DNA from 2 places in the Mesorhizobium sp. M1423 genome. Region 1 is predicted to be linked to the other one. Evidence: riboswitches for the same ligand, from Rfam matches in the RefSeq annotation. Region 1 holds a riboswitch; the other holds the start of a gene.
The links. A riboswitch is a leader RNA that binds a small molecule or an ion and turns the genes downstream of it on or off. The one in region 1 is predicted to bind cobalamin.
Positions count from the first base shown of each region.

Region 1 (7,561 bases):
ATATGCGCGGGCTGATCTTGCCGTCTGCACGGGTTCTCGCCGCCAGCGGGTTTTCCGAATCGTCCTCGTCGCGGGTCGCGACGGCGTTGGCGGCGGCATCGATCAGCGCGATCTGGGTTGGGAACATGTCGCGGAACAGGCCGGATATGCGCCAGGTGACGTCGACGCGCGGGCGGCCGAGCGTTGCCGGCGGCAGCACCTCGATGCCGGTGATGCGGCCGGTGGCGGAATCCCATTGCGGCCGGCAGCCCATCAGCGCCAGGCCTTGCGCGATCTCCTCACCGCCGGTGCGCAGCGAGGCCGAGCCCCAGAGGTCGATGACCAGCGAGCGCGGCCAGTCGCCATGCGATTGCATGTAGCTGCGGACGACTTCTTCCGCTGCCACCTTGCCCAGATCATAGGCGGTCGGCGTTGGCATGGTGCGTGGGTCGGCGGTAAACAAATTGCGGCCGGTGGGCAGCACATCGCGCCGGCCACGCGCCGGTGCACCGGCCGGACCGGCGGCGACATGGCGGCCGTCGAGGGCCGCGATGAGTGCTACTTTCTCGGCTGCCGCACTCTGCTCGCGCAAAGGATCGGTTTCGCCCTCAGGCGAGCGACCGTAGATATGCAGGCCGTCCTTGATGGCGAAATCCTTGAGATCGCAGAGCCAGGCGTCGATGCGGCGCAAGGCTTCGTCGGCTGCGTCGGTCCTGGCGACGCCGGCCTCTGAGGCGAGGCCGGTCTTTTCCGCAGTCTCGACGATCAGCTTCGCCAGGCGGTCGCGGCGGCGGCGGTCGAGCCCGTCGGCCTGGGCATATTCGTCGACCAGTCGCTCGAGTTTATGCTGCTCTTCGTCCAGCCCGGCGCCGGTCAGCGGCGGCGGCAGATGGCCAAGCGTGACGGCGGCAATGCGTCGCTTGGCTTGTGCTGCCTCGCCGGGGTTGGAGACGATGAAAGGATAAATGACGGGCAGGGGGCCGGTGACGATTTCGGGAAAGCAGTTTTCGCTGAGCGCCACGGTCTTGCCGGGCAGCCACTCCAGCGTGCCGTGGGCGCCGACATGGATAATTGCATGGATGCCGAGCGACTTACGCAGCCACAAGCCAAAGGCGATCAGTGCATGGCGCGGCGGCAGTGTCGGGTCGTGATAGTCGGCGCGGCGGTCGGCTGAGCGCCCGCGATCAGGGGCGAGGGCTACGGTGATATTGCCGAAGGTGGCGGCGCGGAAGGGGAATTTTGCGGTGGTGGGCGCTTGGACACCCCCCTCTGCCCTGCCGGACATCTCCCCTTCAAGGGGGGAGATTGGCAGTTCGGCTGCCGGCTCTCCCTTAACGCCCTTGGTAGTTGGCGAAAGCAGAGACAACAGCGCAAACTCCCCCCTTGAAGGGGAGATGTCCGGCAGCACAGAGGGGGGTGCCTCGCGCGAACCTGTCTCATCATCCGTATTCCCCCATGCGGCCTCCACCGCAGCGATGGCCGCCGGCGGCAATTCCTTCGAGAAGGTCAGATAATCCTGCAAAGCCAGTCCCTGGTCGGCTGGCTCCAGCACCTCCAGCAACTGACGCGGCGTTTGCGGAATCCCTTCAACGGCGTAGCCCTGTTCGCTCAGGTCGTGCAGCATCGCCAGCACGCTGGACGGCACGTCGAGACCGACGGCATAGCCGGTGCGGCCGGGCGCGCTCGGATAGTCGGGGATCAGGATGGCGAGCTTGCGCTCCGCACGCGGCGTCCGCTGCAGACGCACGAAGGCCTCGATACGGTTCGCGACCTGCGCCACGCGGTCAGGCTCTGGCCGGTTGGCGAAGGCGCGGAAGGCCAATGCCGGATCGATCTCGCTTTCGCTCTTGAAGGAAATGGCGCCGGCCAGGATGCGGCCGTCGAGCTCGGGCAGGACGACATGCATGGCAAGGTCGGCGGGCGCCAGGCCGCGCTGGTTGTTCTGCCAGATGTCGCGGCGGGTGGTCGCGACGACGATCTGGAACACCGGCACTCCGGCGCGGTCGAACAGCGTCTCGACGCCGGGTTCGGCGCCCGAGGCGAAAGCTGTGGCGGTGATGATGGCGGCAGGGTTCAGCGCGGCAAACGCGGTTTCGACAAAGGCGAGCGATGCCGGGTCCTTGAGGCTGGAGACGAAAATAGGCACGGGAACCATGCCGCGTACGCCCAGCGCTTCGAAAAGCGCGTCGATGGGCGCGACATCGGCGGCGAGCAGCATCGAGCGGTAGAACAGGATGGGGATGATGGGGGCGGGTTCGGCGGACGGTAGGTTTAGGCTGCGTTCCTTCGCGCCCCCCTCTGTCCTGCCGGACATCTCCCCCACAAGGGGGGAGATCGCCTGGTCATCGTCGCCTTCGTCAATGTTCGATGTTGCAGAAGTCGCGAGACGGTCAGTGACAGCCGATCTCCCCCCTTGTGGGGGAGATGTCCGGCAGGACAGAGGGGGGCGCGAAGGAATGCCGACGCTTGATAAGTCCATTCTTTCTATAACGCCGCGTCCCGGCTCGTAAAATCCCGCCTTTGGCACGCTGACAGGTTCAGCGACCGCCGCACCCGATCCGGCGAGACTTGCCAACCTCTGCACCAGCGCCGTCATATTCGCCGGGCCACCTTCGCGGAAATAGTCGAGCAGACCATCAAGTTCCTGGCGCGGCAGCGTCGAGCCTTCGATCAGCCGCAAATCCTCGTCGTGGCTCTCGCCCGGTAGGAGCGCCAGCTTAATACCGCGATTTCGCGCGACAACGGCAAGCTGGTCGCAGCCGTAGCGCCACCAGTCGTAACCGCCGAGGATGCGGACCAGGACGACCTTGGCGTGGCGGGCGACGCTGTCGATCCAGAGGTCGACGGACATCGGGTGGCGCAGGTCGCGCAAGGCGGCGAGCCGCATCGACGGCAGGCGGTCCGCATCTGCCTTCCACGCCGCCGCCAGCCCGGCGAGGTCGCTGTCGGTGAAGGACAGCGCCACGACATCCGCAGGCGTTTGCCTGAGATCGACAGGCTCGGCGAGATCGTCGAGCGAGGCGGATGTGGTGGTGAGGATGTGCATCGCGGCTCGTACCTGGGATCAGCCGGCGAGGATACGCTCGATCGCCGGGCGGTTCAGCCCTTTCAGGCCGATGACGACGAGGCGCGAGCGGCGATCGTCTTCAGCGGTCCAGGCGCGGTCGTAATAGTGGTTGACGCGCGGACCGACGGCCTGCAGCAAGAGCCGCATCGGCTTGCCGCCGACGTCGACGAAACCCTTGACGCGCAATACGTTTTCTTCCTCCGCCGCCGTGGCGACGCGTTGTGCCAGCTCGTCCGGGTCGGACACCGACGCAATGTCGATGACGAACGAGTCAAAGTCGTCATGTTCGTGGTCGAGCTCGTCGTCGTGATGGGTCTTGCGGTTCTCGATGTCGTCCTCGACGGTGAGACCAAGGCCGAGCAGCACCGACGGATCGACCTTGCCTTGCGAGGTCGGCACGATCCTCACCGCCCGCGCAACATGCTTGCCGATGACGGCATTGGCGCGCGCCGCGCCGGCTGCGTCCAGCAGGTCGCTCTTCGACAGGATGATCAGGTCGGCACAAGCGAGCTGGTCTTCGAACACCTCCTCGACAGGATCGTCATGGTCGAGCGTCTCGTCCTGCGCGCGCTGCGCCTGCAGGGCGTCCATGTCGTTGGCAACGCGGCCATCAGCCAGCGCCGGCCCGTCGACGACGGCGATGACGCCATCGACCGTGACGCGGCTTTTCACCGACGGCCACTGGAAGGCCTGGACCAGCGGCTTGGGCAGGGCCAGCCCGGACGTCTCGATCAGGATGTGGTCGACCTTCGGCGTCAGCGACAGGATCTGGTCGAGCGCGGGGACAAAGTCGTCGGCGACAGTGCAGCAGATGCAGCCATTGGCCAGCTCGACGATGTTTTCCTCGGGGCAAGTGTCGATGCCGCAGCCCTTCAGGATCTCGCCGTCGATGCCGATATCGCCGAACTCGTTGACGATGATGGCCAGGCGCTTGCCTTTGGCGTTTTCGAGCAAATGGCGGATCAGCGTCGTCTTGCCGGCGCCGAGAAAGCCGGTGACGACGGTGCAGGGGACGCGCGAAACGTTGGCGGCCGAATCTGGGGAAGTCATATCAAGTCCTTCAAAAGGTCGAGGGGAGGGATGCGGGCAACCAAGCCGCGCTTCAGGCAATCGGGACGGCCGCGCCACGGAATGAGGCCGTCCGTCGAAGTAGCGAACAGCTTTGCCCCCGTCACCAGATCGGTGCCGCTGGTCGTGGTCAGGTCGCCGAAGACATAGCTCCAGCAGCCGTCGCGCAGCATCGCGGCGCTGAGCCGGCGCTTGCAATTGCCGAGGCATTCGACGGTGCGGATTTTAATGTTTTCGCTGGAAGCGGCGCGGCGCGTGTCCTCGGCGAGCAGTTCGCCGGCGCGGGGATGAGCGTCCGAACCGGTCTCGTCACGGCAGGACGAGCAGACGATGACGGTGACGCCGGCCGGGGAATCACCATGGCCGGACAATAAATCCGCTGTCTCAGCCGGAAAACTGCTGTCGCGTTCCAAATCAGGCTCCTTGCCCGGAAAACCCGCCAGGCGATCGGATTCTTATGTCCTAGACGGCAGGTCTCCTGGCTCGCGGGTCATCGCCTGGGTGCCGCCTTCCCGGGAATATCCCAGTGGTTTTCGGCCTTGGCTCGTCGCTTACAGTTGCGGGGACAGCCGCGGATTTGAAATCGAGATTTCGCACCGCATTCCCTCTTGGCCCTTGCCGTTGCGGGCAGGGGACCGTCTGGAACGGATTTAGGCTTGTGGAGGCAGTCGTGTCAACGCACGTCTATGACGCGGCGATATCTGCGAGCGGCTGGCCGAGGTCGCCGGCAGCCGTCACCTCGATGCGCTCGAGCCCGAGCCAACCCTGCATCTGCTTCAATTCCTCGAAAAGGGCGGCGGCAGTTTGCGGCGGGGCGCCGGGCTCCGAATAGGCGGCATGGACGCGCAATACGCCGGCCGGGCGGTCGGCCCTGAGGTCGACGCGCCCGACGATGCTGTCGCCGAGCAGGAACGGCAGCACATAATAGCCATACTGGCGCTTTTCGGCCGGCGTGTAGATCTCGATGCGGTAGTGGAAGTCGAACAACCGCTCGGTGCGCGACCGCTCGAAGACGACGGGATCGAACGGCGCAAGCAAGGCGCGCGCCTCGATCCTGCGCGGCAAACGGGCGTCCTTGTGGAGATAGGCTGTTTTGCTCCAGCCTTCGACGCTCACCGGCAACAGGTCGCCAGCCTCGACCAGTTCCTCGATGCGGCCCTTGATGTCGGCGGGCGAGAGGCGGAAATAGTCGCGCAGATCGCCCGCCGTGGCGACGCCATGGGCGCGGGCGGAGATGCGCAGCAGTTCGCGGTGGGCGTCCGCGGGGGACGGAACTGGCAAAGCGAGTACCGTTGGCGGCAGCACGCGCTCCGGCAGATCGTAGAACCGCTCGAAACCACGCCGGTGCGCCGTGGTGATGCGGCCCGCCCAGAACAGCCATTCGAAGGCATGCTTGGCATGGCTCCAGCCCCACCAGCCGCCCGAGCCCTTCTGGCCTTCGAAAGCCGACGCCGCGATCGGGCCTCGTTCAGCGACCTCGCGATAGATGTCCTCAATGTAGGCGGCGTGCTCGCGGCCCCATTTTGCCAGTCCGCTGTACATTTCCTCGCCGCGCTCGGCCCGCTGCATGCGCCAGCGCATCAGCGGATAGGTCTCGACGGGTAGGAACGAGGCTTCATGCGCCCAATATTCGAAGACCATGCGCTTGCGTGTCACCGCGGCGTCGTCGAGCAGCGCCAGCTTGTAGGGGCCAAGCCGCGAATAGAGCGGCATATAATGGGCGCGAACCACGGCGCTGACGGAATCGATCTGCAGCAGGCCGGTACGGGCAAGCACCCGGGCCAGATGCCGGCGGTCAGGCGTGCCGCTGGGGCGCGGGTCATTGAATCCCTGTGCCGCAAGCGCAATGCGACGGGCCAGGGCAAGCGAGATTTTTTCCTTCATGAAGGCGGTATCCGGACGATGTTAGACAGAGAAAATGACCTGCGATTCCGCCCCATGCTAGCAAGGTTTTGGCGGCATCTATGTCAGGAGAGAAAAGTGGAGTGAAAAGTGAAGGAAATCAAACAGGAGCGGATCGGACCAGTTTTCCCGGATATGCCGTCCAGCACCGCGATTTGAACAAGGTTTGACTTGCTTCGCCGAAAGCGCTGCGCTAACCCTCGCCGCGTTGCAGCATAGAGCCCCCTTAAAACGGTTCAGTGGTTAATCTGTCACGCTTCCGCAAGTGGGTCCGGTGCTGTAATCAGAGTGGATTGGCCGCCAACGGAAAACTGCAGCATGAACGCACTTTTAGGTTCGTACCTGCCCATCGTCCTGTTCATCGGCGTGGCGCTGGTCGTCGGCCTGGCGCTGCTCGCCGCACCGTTCCTGGTGGCTTACCGCAACCCCGATCCGGAAAAGCTTTCCGCCTATGAGTGCGGCTTCAACTCGTTCGACGACGCCCGCATGAAGTTCGACATCCGCTTCTACCTGGTGTCGATCCTGTTCATCATCTTCGATCTGGAGGTGGCCTTCCTGTTTCCTTGGGCAGTGTCGTTCAGTCAGATCGGCATGCTCGGTTTCTGGTCGATGATGGTGTTTTTGGCGGTGCTGACCATCGGCTTTGCCTATGAATGGAAAAAAGGAGCGCTGGAATGGGATTGAACGACAGTTCCGGCACGCTCGTCGCGCCGAAGCCCAAGGGCCTCATCGACCCCAACACCGGCAGACCGGTGGGGGAGGATGATCCGTTCTTCCTGGAGATCAACAACGAACTCGCCGACAAGGGTTTTCTCGTCACTTCGACCGAGGCGCTGATCACCTGGGCGCGCAGCGGCTCGTTGATGTTCATGACCTTTGGCCTCGCCTGCTGCGCCGTCGAGATGATCCACACCTCGATGCCACGCTACGACAGCGAGCGTTTCGGTGTCGCGCCGCGCGCGTCTCCGCGCCAGTCCGACATCATGATCGTCGCCGGCACGCTGACCAACAAGATGGCGCCGGCGCTGCGCAAGGTCTACGACCAGATGCCGGAGCCGCGCTACGTCATCTCGATGGGCTCCTGTGCCAATGGCGGCGGCTATTATCATTATTCCTATTCGGTGGTGCGCGGCTGCGACCGCATCGTGCCGGTCGACATCTACGTGCCCGGCTGCCCACCGAGCGCTGAAGCGCTGCTCTACGGCATCCTTCTGCTGCAGAAGAAGATCCGCCGCACCGGCACGATCGAACGGTGAGCGGCATGACCCAGGCGTTGAATGACCTCTCGACCTATCTTGGCGAGAAGCTGACCGGCCGGATCGGCGAAGCGGTGCTCGCCTATGGCGAACTCACTATCTCGGTCGAGCCGCGCGACCTGATCGAGGTGGTGACCTTCCTGCGCGACGACCCGAAATGCCAGTTCATTTCGATCATCGACGTTTGCGGCGCAGATTATCCGTCGCGGGCAAAGCGCTTCGACGTGGTCTATCACCTGCTGTCGCCGAGGCAGAATATCCGCATCCGCATCAAGGTCCAGGCCGACGA
Region 1 is NZ_JAMYKU010000002.1:59,903-67,463, reverse strand. Features, by position in the region: gene NKG95_RS03145 (cobaltochelatase subunit CobN) at 1-3,025, opposite strand, end outside; gene cobW (cobalamin biosynthesis protein CobW) at 3,044-4,096, opposite strand; gene NKG95_RS03135 (DUF1636 family protein) at 4,093-4,527, opposite strand; cobalamin riboswitch at 4,566-4,769, opposite strand; gene NKG95_RS03130 (winged helix-turn-helix domain-containing protein) at 4,799-5,998, opposite strand; gene NKG95_RS03125 (NADH-quinone oxidoreductase subunit A) at 6,335-6,700, shown strand; gene NKG95_RS03120 (NuoB/complex I 20 kDa subunit family protein) at 6,691-7,272, shown strand; gene NKG95_RS03115 (NADH-quinone oxidoreductase subunit C) at 7,278-7,561, shown strand, end outside.

Region 2 (7,561 bases), on a different contig from region 1:
GCTGCGCATGGGCGGCGTCGGCGACGAAGAACTCTCGGACAGCATCCTTTCGACTTCGCGCTCGCGTGTGCCGTGGCTGCTGGTCAACCTTTTGACGGCCTTCCTCGCGGCTTCGGTGATCGGCCTGTTCGACCGCACCATCGAGCATATCGTGGCGTTGGCGGTGCTGATGCCGATCGTCGCCGGCATGGGCGGCAATGCCGGCTCGCAGACCATGACCGTCACGGTGCGGGCGCTGGCGACGAGGGACCTCGACATCTACAATGCCGGCCGCATCATCCGCCGCGAAATCGGGGTGGGCTTCATCAACGGCATCATCTTCGCCATCCTGATCGGCATCGTCGCGGCTGCCTGGTTCCACGATCGCAATCTCGGCGGCATCATCGCGGCGGCGATGATCATCAACATGTTCGTGGCGGCTCTGGCGGGCATCCTGATCCCGCTGCTGCTCGACCGCTTCAAGATCGATCCGGCTGTGGCTTCGGCGGTTTTCGTCACTACGGTCACCGATGTCGTCGGTTTCTTTGCCTTTCTCGGGCTTGCCACATGGTGGTTCGGCGTAGGCTGAACGGCACCTCAATTGACTTTTACGTAAATGCCGTGCGAGGCTTTGGAAGGTGCCTTGTCCGCCGATTCTGGTACGCGCCTGGATGCCGGCGGCGCCGGCCAGTTGGAACTCGCGGCGTGGCCGGGGCATTGGAGTGGCGATGCGGGAATATTATTCGATCACGGAGCTGACCCGCGAATTCGACGTGTCGACGCGGACGTTGCGCTTCTACGAGGACGAAGGGCTGGTGCAGCCGGTAAGGCGCGGCCGCACCCGGCTGTTCCGTCCGTCGGACCGGCATCTCATCCGCCAGATCATGCGCGGCAAGAGGCTCGGCTTCTCGATCAACGAGATCCGCGAAATCATCCAGATGTACAGGGAGCCGCCCGGCGAGGTCGGCCAACTCAAGCTGATGATCAAGCGCATCGAGGAAAAGCGCGAGGATCTTCGCCAGAAACGCCGCGACCTCGAGGAGACCCTGGCCGAGCTCGACCAGGCCGAGGAATCCTGCGTCGAGCGGCTGGTTGAACTCGGCGTCACCACGTAAGCGCGGTGTCAGCCCCGGCTCAAATCCAGCGCCGCACCCTTTTGGCGTAGTCCCGGTACTTCTTGCCGAATTTGGCCGTCAGCACCTTCTCCTCGCTCTCGATCGTCAGCTTCTGCGTCAGGAACGCCGCGATGACCGCCAGCGGCAGGAACCAGGCGATCCCCGAGACAAAGGCGAGGCTGACCAGTAGCAATGTGTTGGCGAGGTAGATCGGGTTGCGGCTGACGGCGAAGGGTCCGGTGGTCACCAGATGGTCCGGCACGCCGTTCGGGTTGAGCGTCGTTTTGGCGCGGATCATGATGCGGATCGCGGTGAACCAGAGCGCGGCGACCGCCAACAGCCCCACAAGCCCGGCGGCGAACAGGATGTCGCCGAGAAGATCGCCGATCCACGGCAGTGGATAGAGAAACCGTAGCGCGACGCTGACGATGATGGCGGCGATATAGATCAGCGGCGGCCATGGGATGTGCCCCAGCTTCGGCTGCCCAGGATTTTGCTGCACGGGTTTCGGGTGACTGTCGCTCATTGCTGTCCTCCCTCGATTAGCGCGTTCTCGGTTCCGCCGCCTCGGTTTGGGCGGTACAGGTGCCGGCGAGCTCGCCAATATGCGCCTTCCACTCCGGGGACTGGTCGTTGCTGTAGAGCCGGTCAAGCGAGGCTTCGCCCTGGAGAGTGTCCAGCATGCAGGCACAATAGCTGGAGCAGAACTCGGTGTCGCGCGCCTGCTCGCAGGATATTTGGCAGGATTTCAGAAAGTTCACCTCCCTGCTTTCGACCCGCGCCGGCATGAATTGCGAAAACAGCCAGACCGAGCCGATCAGCAGCGGCTGATGGATCAGATAAAAGGCAAGGCTGTGCCGGCCGATGAAGACCAGCGGGTTTGCCCAGCGGCCTGGCGTCATGGCCGACAGCCGGGTCAGCACGCCGGAGGTGGCGGCGAGTTTGGTAACCGCGATGCCGGCAAGCACGGCGCCGAACCAGGGCAGCAGCGGAACATAGTCGTTGGAGTGCGGATTGGTCGCCGATAGACCGACCCACCACAAAGCCGGATGATCGAAGGCCTCGGATCTGAGGTAGAAGGGCGCCGCGATGACAAACGCCGCGACAAGCAGCGTCAGCAGCGCCGGCAGCCGCAGGAACGCCAGGCCGAGCAGGCTGGCGAGCGCGATCTCGTGCAATATGCCGAAAAAAATGAAGCCGTCGGGCGTGGCGATTCGGGTGACCAGCGATATTGCGAGAGCCGCCCCGGCAACCATGGCGAAGCGCTTCCAGAAGCCTGTCCAGCGGATTTTCTTGCCATGGGCGAGATAGAGGCTGACGCCGACCAGGAACAGGAAGCTCGAGGCGATGCAGCGCGCGTAGATTTTCCACCAGCCGAAGGCGGTGAGGCCGGGATCGGTGTAGCCGAAAAATTCGAGATCCCAGGTGAAATGATAGCTCGCCATGGCAAGCAAAGCGATGCCGCGTGCGATGTCGATGGCGGCGATGCGCTTCGCCTTCGGTTGATCCTGAACGGCGGTGGTCGGCGTGGCGATGCTCATCGGTCTCGCTGTCTTGGTTCAGCCCCGGCAAGACGACTATCACGGTTGCCACCGTCAAAAGAAGCAGTCCTCGCGTCGCGTTGGCGCGGGTCAGCATTAGAACTCGCTTTAGGCCAGAGCCGGAAAGCCTTTGGCCGGCTTCGCTTTTTGCCGTGAAGGCGTCGGTTTCCTGTTACCCGGCCAGGAATCGCCGCGGCAGATTTGTGCTCCAAACCCTGCTTTGGGCGATTCTGCTTCGGGGAAAGCAATGGCTACCCATGTGCGCCATCCTATCTGGCTTGCGGCCTTGCGGCCGGCGGATGCACGCACCTTCGCCTCGCTTTATGCGGTCGAATCGTTCGCGCGCGCCACCGTCTCCAGCGTCATCCCGATCCAGGCCTATGAGATCCTGCACAACGAGCAGATCGTCTCGATCCTCTACACGGTCGTGGCAATGCTCGGCCTCTCGGCGACGCTGTTCATGCCGATGCTGATCCGGCGCTTTGCCCGGCGCTGGGTCTATACCGCCGGTGCCTGCCTGCTGGCCGTCGGCTCGCTGTTCTTCGTCACTCATACGCTTGCCGGCCAAACGGTCGGCATGCTCTGCCGCGTCATCGGCGCCAGCGCGCTGGCGATCACGCTCAACCTCTACATCATGGACCATATCCGCAAGACCGATTTCATGCAGGCCGAGTCGCTGCGCATGGCGTGGTCGATGCTTGCCTGGACCGCCGGGCCGACGCTCGGCATTTTCCTCTACACGCGTTTCGGCATCTATGCCGCGCATGGCGCGGTGGCCGTCTTCGCCATGGCCCTGCTGGCGCTGTTCTGGACTTACCGGCTTGGCGACAACCCGTCGATCCGCCCGGGCAAGACCCGGCCGGTCAATCCGCTGGCCAATATCGGCCGCTTCGTCGCGCAGCCAAGGCTGAGGCTGGCCTGGCTGATCGCCTTCGGCCGTTCCTGCTTCTGGACGACGTTCTTTGTCTATGGGCCGCTGTTCATGGTGATCACCGGCGAGGGCGCGCTCGCCGGTGGCCTCTTGGTTTCGGCCGGCAATGCGCTTTTGTTCATGGCCATCTTTTGGGGCAGGGCGGGAAAGCGTTTCGGCGGCCGGCGCACCATGACGTTTGCCTATTTCGCCATGTCGGCGACGCTGCTGGCGGCCGGCGCCGTCGGCGAGGCCGCGCCGCTCGTCACCGGCGCGTTGCTGCTTTGCGGTGCCTTCTTCACCATCGCGCTCGATGCGCTGGGCTCGACCGCATTCATGCGCTCGGTGCGCTCGTATGAGCGGGCACAGATGGCGGCGGTCTACCGCACCTATCTCGACTTTTCCGAGCTGACGCCGCCGCTGGTCTATTCGGTGGTGCTGGCGTTCTTTGGCCTGGGCGCGGTTTTCGCGACGCTCGGTGTTCTGGCCGCCGCCTGCGGTTTCGTCACCTGGCGCTATCTGCCCAAATCGCTTTGATGTTCAATTGCCGCATGCCGCTCGCGCACCCAGTTGTGGAAGCGGTGCAAGTCATATTCCTCGGGCATCAGCACGCCGGCCTTGTGGCGCATCGAGCGCAAGCCCTTCTGGTTGACCTCGCAGATATCAGCGTCTTCCTCAAGCACCTGGGTACCGAAGGCGACGATGTTGTCGATATCCGCTGTCGGATCGGCGAGCGCTTCGGGCGAAAAAAGCCATTCGGCGGTGAGTTCGGTCTGCTCCGGCCCAAGCGGCACCAGCCGCATGGTCCTGACATAGTCGACATGGCCGACGACGAACATCGACGGCAGGCTGGTGGCATAGGTCTGCCCGGCAGCACGCTCGGCCGGCGTCAGGCTCGAAAAGACCGAGCCGTGGACGCGCCCGTCGCGCGACCAGGTTTCGGCCCCGGCCCGCAAGCCGCCGGCAAATTCCGGCGCGTCATTGTCGGCGTGGCGCGCCCATTCGGGGTCGTCGTGCCGGCCCATCAGGCCGCGGCCATAGATCGGCACCAGCCGCGACAGGTCCTTGTGGACGCCGGGGCAGTGCAGGCACTCGTTGAAGTTGTCCCAAAATATCTTCCAGTTGCAGTTCATAACCTTGCGCAGCACATGGCCGCTCAGCAGCGTTTCCAGCGGCCAGTTGGCGAGGTTGCCTGATGCCGGATCGAAGGATGTTTCAGCCGAACCGGCAGCGTCTTCCGCGAGGTTGACGAAAACGAAACCGCTCCACACCGACAGTGCTACGCGGTAGAGCGGATGATCGGCCTTGTCGAAACCATCCGGCAGCGATTTCGATGGCACGCGCACCAGATCGCCGCGCAGCGAATAGGACCAGGCGTGGTAGGGGCAGGTGATGAGCCGCGCCTTCAGCCGTCCTTCGCTCTGCTGGCAAAGCTGCGAGCCGCGATGCCGGCAGGTGTTGTGGAAGGCGCGCAATTCGCCGGTCTCGTCGCGCAGCACGACGATCTCCTGCGTGCCTATGCGAAACGTCCTGAATGCCAGCGGCTGGGCAAGGTCGGCCTCGCGGCAGACCAGCAGCCAGTTGCGATACCAGATGGCCTCGAGATCGCGCTGATAGCCTGCGATGTCCCAATAGGCCGATGACGGCAGCGTCGACTCGGCCCGCGTCAGGCCGTTATAGGGACCGCGCTCATTCGGGCTGGGTTGCATGCCGGCTTCCTCCCCATCCGCCAGCCGACACCCGGCTGTGAGAATTGTCAATTGCGGCGCCGGCCGGCGGGCTTGGCGAGGCGGCGCATTCGCCACACGATCCGGCGGAATTTGGTTTGCCGGGCGCGGCGATTCTGCCTATAGTCGCTGATGTCGTCGGTTCCGTTTGGAACCAAGAGGGAATGCGGTGCGGGCGAAATTCTTGCCCAATGCCGTGGCTGCCCCCGCAACTGTGTGCGGTAGTCCTCTCCATATGCCACTGAAGATGTTCTTCGGGAAGGTGGGGAAGGGCGCTGATCCGCGAGCCAGGAGACCTGCCGGCGACAGGAAACTGACTTCTATGCCCTCGGGTGGAGGGCGAAAGGACAAGACATGAATACCGCTTCCGTCTCGCTCGGCGCTTCCGTCTCCTCGCAGTCGCGTTTCATGCAGCTGGCGCTTGCTGCATTCCTCGGCATTTTCGTCATGGGCTTTGTCGGCTTCTCGCACATCGATGCGGTCCACAATGCCGCGCACGACTATCGCCATTCGATGGGCTTTCCCTGCCACTGACAAGGGGCTGACATCATGACAATGTTTCGCAACGTCGTGTTCATCGCGGCGATCGCAGGGCTCGTGGCCGGCGTCGTTCTCGCCTGCATGCAGGCCTATGCCACGGTGCCGCTGATCCTGAAGGCGGAAGTCTACGAACAGGCCGGCGGCGGCCATGACCATGCCGCCGCACCTGCGGCACCGGCCGCCACGGGCACGATGGCTATGAGCAGCGCCGCGCCGGCACCGGCTGAAGCAATGGCTCCGGCTGAGGACGAAGGCTGGGCGCCGGCCGACGGTTTCGAACGCTTTGCCTTCAGCGTCGTTGCCAATATCGTCACCGGCATCGGCTTCGCACTGATCCTGGTTGCGGTTTCGGAATTCGCCGGCGGCATCGGCAATTGGCGCCAGGGCCTGTTCTGGGGGCTTGCCGGCTTTGCCGTGTTCACGCTGGCGCCCGGCCTCGGCCTGCCGCCGGAACTGCCAGCGATGCCGGCGGCCGACCTTGTCCAACGCCAGATCTGGTGGTGGGCAACGGTGGTGGCGACCGCGGCCGGTCTCGGCCTGCTTGCGTTCCGCAGATCGCTGCCGCTGGCGGTCCTTGCGGTGGCGTTGATGGTGGCGCCGCATATTGTCGGCGCGCCGCAGCCCGACAGCTTCGAGACGACAATCCCGGAAGGCCTGCATCATCAGTTCGTGGTGGCGGTGACGCTGACCAATCTGGTGTTCTGGCTGGTGCTCGGCGCGGTCGTCGGCGTGGTGCGCGGCCGCTTCACCGGCACGGCGACCAGCCTGCGCGACAGCTTTGCCTGACCGCGCTGCCGGGGCGCTGACCCTGATCATCGGCGGTGCGCGCTCCGGCAAGAGCGTGCATGCCGAGAGGCTGGTGAGTGCCTGTCCGGCGCCATGGAGCTATATCGCGACGGCGCAAGCCTATGACGAGGAGATGCGCGAACGGATCGCGCTGCACCGCTCGCGCCGCAGCGCCGGCTGGACGACCATCGAGGCGCCGCTCGACCTTGCCGGCGCGATCGAGGCACTGCCTGACGGCCAGCCGGTGCTGATCGATTGCCTGACGCTGTGGCTGACCAACCATATGCTGGCCGAACATGATGTCGAGGCCGAATGCCGAAGGCTGGCAGATGTGCTGTCGCGGCCGCGTGGACCCTGGTTCGTGGTGTCCAACGAGGTCGGCCAGGGCATCGTGCCGGAGAATGCGCTGGCAAGACGGTTTCGCGACGCGGCCGGCCGGTTGAACCAGGACGTTGCCGCCGTCGCTGACACCGTGCTTTTGATGGTGGCGGGGCTGCCGCTCAGGGTGAAATGACATGGCTGATACCGACCACATCGATCCCAAGGACGAGGAACGCCACCGCGCGAAGATGGCCAAGCGCAAGGCGGTGCAGGACGCCGAGGTTGCAGCCAAGACGGTCGAGAAAGGGCTGTTGATCGTCAACACCGGTCCGGGCAAGGGCAAGACCACGGCCGCCTTCGGGCTGGCGCTCAGAATGCTCGGCTACGGCAAGCGCGTCGGCGTCGTCCAGTTCATCAAAGGCAAATGGCACACCGGCGAGAAGGATGCTTTTGCCTGCTTCGGCGACCGCGTCGTCTGGCACGCCATGGGCGAGGGCTTTACCTGGGAAACGCAGGACCTGAAGCGCGACATCGCGGCCGCTGAGGCCGCCTGGGCCAAGGCGCTCGAGCTGATGGCCGAGCCGTCGATCAGCCTCGTGGTGCTCGACGAACTCAACATCGCGTTGCGCTACGATTATCTCG
Region 2 is NZ_JAMYKU010000052.1:325-7,885, reverse strand. Features, by position in the region: gene mgtE (magnesium transporter) at 1-568, shown strand, start outside; gene NKG95_RS33245 (MerR family transcriptional regulator) at 708-1,094, shown strand; gene NKG95_RS33240 (methyltransferase family protein) at 1,114-1,620, opposite strand; gene NKG95_RS33235 (heparan-alpha-glucosaminide N-acetyltransferase) at 1,637-2,635, opposite strand; gene NKG95_RS33230 (MFS transporter) at 2,883-4,082, shown strand; gene NKG95_RS33225 (aromatic ring-hydroxylating oxygenase subunit alpha) at 4,061-5,254, opposite strand; cobalamin riboswitch at 5,395-5,590, shown strand; gene NKG95_RS33220 (CbtB domain-containing protein) at 5,627-5,806, shown strand; gene NKG95_RS33215 (CbtA family protein) at 5,822-6,598, shown strand; gene cobU (bifunctional adenosylcobinamide kinase/adenosylcobinamide-phosphate guanylyltransferase) at 6,591-7,112, shown strand; gene cobO (cob(I)yrinic acid a,c-diamide adenosyltransferase) at 7,114-7,561, shown strand, end outside.
Region 2: another riboswitch for cobalamin. It lies ahead of NKG95_RS33220 (CbtB domain-containing protein); the one in region 1 lies ahead of NKG95_RS03135 (DUF1636 family protein).